DNA from 2 places in the Streptomyces sp. NPDC015131 genome. Region 1 is predicted to be linked to the other one. Evidence: riboswitches for the same ligand, from Rfam matches in the RefSeq annotation. Region 1 holds a riboswitch; the other holds the start of a gene.
The links. Region 1 has a riboswitch for S-adenosylmethionine ahead of thrC (threonine synthase). Riboswitches for the same ligand answer to the same signal wherever they lie in the genome.
Positions count from the first base shown of each region.

Region 1 (2,387 bases):
CGCCGTACCCGACGGGGAAGGGGAGCCGTTCCAGCAGGGAGCGCCGGGCGGCGTACTCGCCGCCGAGGGGCTGGACGAAGCCGGCGAGCTGCGGCCAGTGCAGGTTGAGCAGCGGGCGGGCGACCAGTTCGGTGACCCGGCCGCCCTGGCCGGAGGGGGTGCCCGCGAGGGGGCGGTCGTACATGGCCTTGACGAAGTGGACGGACGGGTCGGTGAGGAGGGGGCCGACGATCCCGGTGACGAAGTCGGCCGAGAAGTCGCGCAGGTCGGCGTCGACGAAGCAGACGATGTCACCGCCGGTGACGAGGAGGGAGCGCCACAGGACCTCGCCCTTGCCGGGGAGGGCGGGGACGCGGGGGAGTATGGCGTCCCGGTGGACCACGCGCGCGCCGGCGGCGGCGGCGACCTCGGCGGTGCGGTCGGTGGAGCCGGAGTCGATCACCACGAGCTCGTCGACGAGGGGGGTGGCGGCGCTCATCAGCTCGCGGCGGATCACGGTGACGATGTCGCCGACGGTGGCCTCCTCGTTCAGCGCCGGGAGGACGACGCTGACCGTCGTGCCATGCTTGGCCGCGAGCAGCCGGCCGAGCGGTCTGTCCGCCACGGACCAGGACCGCCGGTCCAGCCAGCGCTCCACCTCTTCCAGCACGTGATCTCCATCTCGCGTATCGGACGGCCGTCTCAGCTGTCCAGGGGTTCGGTTACAGTCTTGAACAACGCGGATGACCGTCGCATGTCGGGTCCCCCCGCGCACACAATCGAATACCGCTCATCCAGAGGGGCAGAGGGACACGGCCCGTTGAAGCCCCGGCAACCCTCCAGCCGGCACTCGCAACCACCATGCGCGAGGCCCCGGCTAGGGAAGGTGCCAAATCCGTCTCATGGCGAAGTGCGCCATGAGGAAGATGAGGAGAAAGGGCCTCGCCTCCATGGCTGTACAGACTGTCGCCACCGCCAAGAACGTCGACCTCGGGCCTGCTTCCGCCCTCTCCTGTCGTGAGTGCGGCGAGCGTTTCGCACTGGGGCCGATCTTCGCCTGTGAGCTGTGTTTCGGGCCCCTGGAGATCTCCTACGACCTGCCGTCCGGTGACCCGGAGGCGCTGCGCAAGCAGATCGAGGCCGGTCCCGCCAACATCTGGCGGTACGCCCCGCTGCTGCCGGTCCCGGCGGACGTGGCCGGCAAGCCGAACCTGAACCCGGGCTGGACCAAGCTCGTCCAGGCGGACAACCTGGCGCGCGAGCTGGGGGTCGAGCCGGGCAGGCTGTTCGTCAAGGACGACTCGGGCAACCCGACGCACTCCTTCAAGGACCGGGTCGTCGCCCAGGCGATCGAGGCGGCCCGCGCCTTCGGCTTCACCACCCTGTCGTGCTCCTCCACGGGCAACCTGGCGGGTGCCGTCGGGGCCGCCGCCGCGCGGGCCGGTTTCCGTTCGTGCGTGTTCATCCCGCACGACCTGGAGCAGGGCAAGGTCGTGATGGCGGCGGTGTACGGCGGTGACCTGGTCGGCATCGAGGGCACCTACGACGACGTCAACCGCTTCTGCTCGGAGCTCATCGGCGACCCGCTGGGCGAGGGCTGGGGCTTCGTCAACGTGAACCTGCGGCCGTACTACGCGGAGGGCTCGAAGACCCTCGCGTACGAGATCTGCGAGCAGCTCGGCTGGCGGCTGCCGGACCAGCTGGTCGTCCCGATCGCGTCCGGCTCGCAGCTGACGAAGATCGACAAGGGGCTTCAGGAGCTGATCAGGCTGGGGCTGGTCGAGGACCGGCCGTACAAGATCTTCGGTGCCCAGGCGGAGGGCTGCTCGCCGGTGTCGGCGGCGTTCAAGGCCGGCCACGACGTGGTGCGCCCGCAGAAGCCGGACACCATCGCCAAGTCGCTGGCCATCGGCAACCCGGCGGACGGCCCGTACGTCCTGGACATCGCGCGCCGCACCGGCGGCGCGGTGGAGGACGTGGACGACGAGCGGATCGTCGAGGCGATCAAGCTGCTGGCGCGTACGGAGGGCATCTTCGCCGAGACGGCGGGCGGGGTGACCGTGGGCGTGACGAAGAAGCTGATCGAGGCGGGCCTGCTGGACCCGTCCCTGACGACGGTCGTGCTCAACACGGGTGACGGCCTGAAGACCCTGGACGCGGTCGCCCCGACGACGGGCCCGACCGCCACCATCCGCCCGAGCCTGGACGCGTTCCGCGACGCCGGCCTGGCCTGACCGACCGAGAGGCAGCACCACGACATGAGCGTCAACGTCCGCATCCCCACCATCCTCCGCACCTACACCGGCGGCCGGGCCGAGGTCCCGGCGGAGGGCGCGACCCTCGCCGAGGTCATCGCGTCGCTGGAGACGAACCACCCGGGCATCGCGGCCCGTGTCCTGGACGACCAG
Region 1 is NZ_JBIBVB010000006.1:130,101-132,487, forward strand. It holds gene ACF08D_RS23840 (glucosyl-3-phosphoglycerate synthase) at 1-649, opposite strand, end outside; SAM riboswitch class I at 767-912, shown strand; gene thrC (threonine synthase) at 906-2,213, shown strand; gene ACF08D_RS23850 (MoaD/ThiS family protein) at 2,238-2,387, shown strand, end outside.

Region 2 (2,387 bases), on a different contig from region 1:
TCAACTTCCTCGGCCCGCTGACCAACCCCGCGCGCGTGGGCGCCCAGGCCACCGGCGTCGCCGACGCCCGGATGGCCCCCATCATGGCCGGGGTGCTCGCCGAGCGCGGCTCCTCCGCGCTGGTCTTCCGGGGCGACGACGGGCTGGACGAGCTGACCACCACGGCCACCTCCCGGGTGTGGGTCGTCCGGGACGGCACGGTGCGCGAGGAGACGTTCGACCCGAGGGACGTCGGCATCGAGCTGGTGCCCGTCGAGGCGCTGCGCGGGGCGGACGCCTCGTACAACGCGGACGTCGCGCACCGGATGCTGGGCGGCGAGACGGGGCCGGTACGGGACGCGGTGCTGCTGAACGCGGCGGCGGCGCTGGTGGCGCTGGAGCCGTCGGACGCGTCGGACGCGTCGCGCACGTCGCTCACGGAGCGGATCGCGGCGGGCATGGCCCGGGCGGCCGAGGCGGTGGACACGGGCGCGGCGAGGGCAGCGCTGGCGCGCTGGGTCACGGCGAGCAACGCGTAGCCCCTGCGGGGCGGTGGCCTGTTGGCTCGGCCGCCACCCACCGCCCTGCAGTCGGCGACGCGCCCGGGGTGGGGCCGTGCAGGGTCGCCCCCGCAGCGGATCGGCGGCGAGATACGTCGCCGTTTCGTGGCTGGGTGCCCCGCCGACCGCGAGGAGGCGAGCCCGGAGGGGCCCCGCCCCACCCCCACCGTGCGTTCCGCGCCGCCCCCGGGGCGAACCGGGAACGGGCGCCGCCCCGGTTCCGTTGTGCCCACCCGTCCCGCCCCAGCGGGACGACTGCCCCCAACGGGGTGGGGGCGGGGCCCCGGGGCGTCCGGAGTTCGGACGCGGGTTGCGGCAGGCGGCGCGTGCCGTTAAGTTCAGCGCAGGTCATGAGTGACAGCGACTACGGCCCCGGCCCGCTGTCCGGCAACCCTCCGTCCGTGGCGGGGTGCCCCGGGTGAAGACCAGGCCGCAGGTGACGACACCTCTGGCAAGCGCGGACCCCTGCACACCCTGGGGTCCTGGTCCTCGAGGGAGCAGTCTCGTGAGCAAGCGAATGCGATAGGGCGTAGCGCCCCTTCTTCGGTACCCCCTTTTCGCCTTGCCCCGTACGGGAGTTCGCCATGTCTGTCTTCACCCCTGCCTCCGACCAGTCTGTTTGTACCCCTCTGCCCGTTCTGGGGCGGGACGTCACCGTGCCGCTGGTGACCGGCGGCGAGGTCACCTACGCCGCGCTCGACTACGCCGCCAGCGCCCCCGCGCTCCAGCGGGTGTGGGACGACGTGGCGGCGTACGCGCCGTACTACGGCAGCGTGCACCGGGGCGCCGGGTACCTGTCGCAGCTGTCGACCGACCTGTTCGAGAACAGCCGTACGGCAGTGGCGGAGTTCCTGGACTGCCGCGAGGGCGACCAGGTGGTGTTCACCCGGTCGACCACCGACTCGCTGAACCTGCTCGCGGCGGTGCTGCCCGAGGGCTGCGAGGTCTTCGTCTTCGAGACCGAGCACCACGCCTCGCTGCTGCCGTGGCGGGACGCGCGGGTCACGTACCTCAACGCGCCCCGGACGCCGGGGCAGGCCGTCGAGACGCTGGAGCGGGCGCTCGCGGACCGGGAGCCCTACGGCCCGGCCCTGGTGTGCGTGACCGGCGCGTCCAATGTCACCGGCGAGCTGTGGCCGGTGCGCGAACTGGCCGCCGCCGCTCACGCCCACGGCGCCCGCATCGTCCTGGACGCCGCGCAGCTCGCACCCCACCACCCGGTGTCCGTACAGGAGTTGGACGTCGACTGGGTGGCCTTCTCCGGGCACAAGCTGTACGCCCCCTTCGGGTCGGGCGTCCTCGCCGGGCGGGCCGACTGGCTCACCGAGGCCGAGCCGTACCTCGCCGGCGGTGGCGCGTCCCGTACGGTGGCGCGGCGCGCCGACGGCGGGGTGGACGTGGAGTGGCACACCACCGCCGCCCGCCACGAGGCCGGATCGCCCAACGTCATCGGGGTGTACGCGATCGCCTCCGCCTGCAAGGCGCTCACCGAGGCCGGGTTCGACGACCTGGTCGCCCGCGAGCGGTACCTGATCGGCAAGGTCCGGGAGGGGCTCGCGGAGGTGCCGGAGGTGAAGGTGCTGTCGCTGTTCGGCGACGACGCGCCCCGGGTCGGGGTCATCTCCTTCGTGGTGCGGGGCTGGAACAGCTCCCACTTCGCCGCCGCCCTGTCCGCCGAGTACGGCATCGGCGTCCGCGACGGGCTGTTCTGCGCCCACCCGCTGGTGCGCACCCTGCTGGGCAGCGACCCGCAGGACGTCGGCGAGTGCGGCGCGCCCGACGGCGGGACCACCTCGCTGAACGCCATCCGCGTCAGCTTCGGGGCGGGGACGCCGGACGAGCACGTCG
Region 2 is NZ_JBIBVB010000002.1:366,136-368,522, reverse strand. It holds gene trpD (anthranilate phosphoribosyltransferase) at 1-518, shown strand, start outside; SAM riboswitch class IV at 886-1,003, shown strand; gene ACF08D_RS07040 (aminotransferase class V-fold PLP-dependent enzyme) at 1,124-2,387, shown strand, end outside.
Region 2: another riboswitch for S-adenosylmethionine. It lies ahead of ACF08D_RS07040 (aminotransferase class V-fold PLP-dependent enzyme); the one in region 1 lies ahead of thrC (threonine synthase).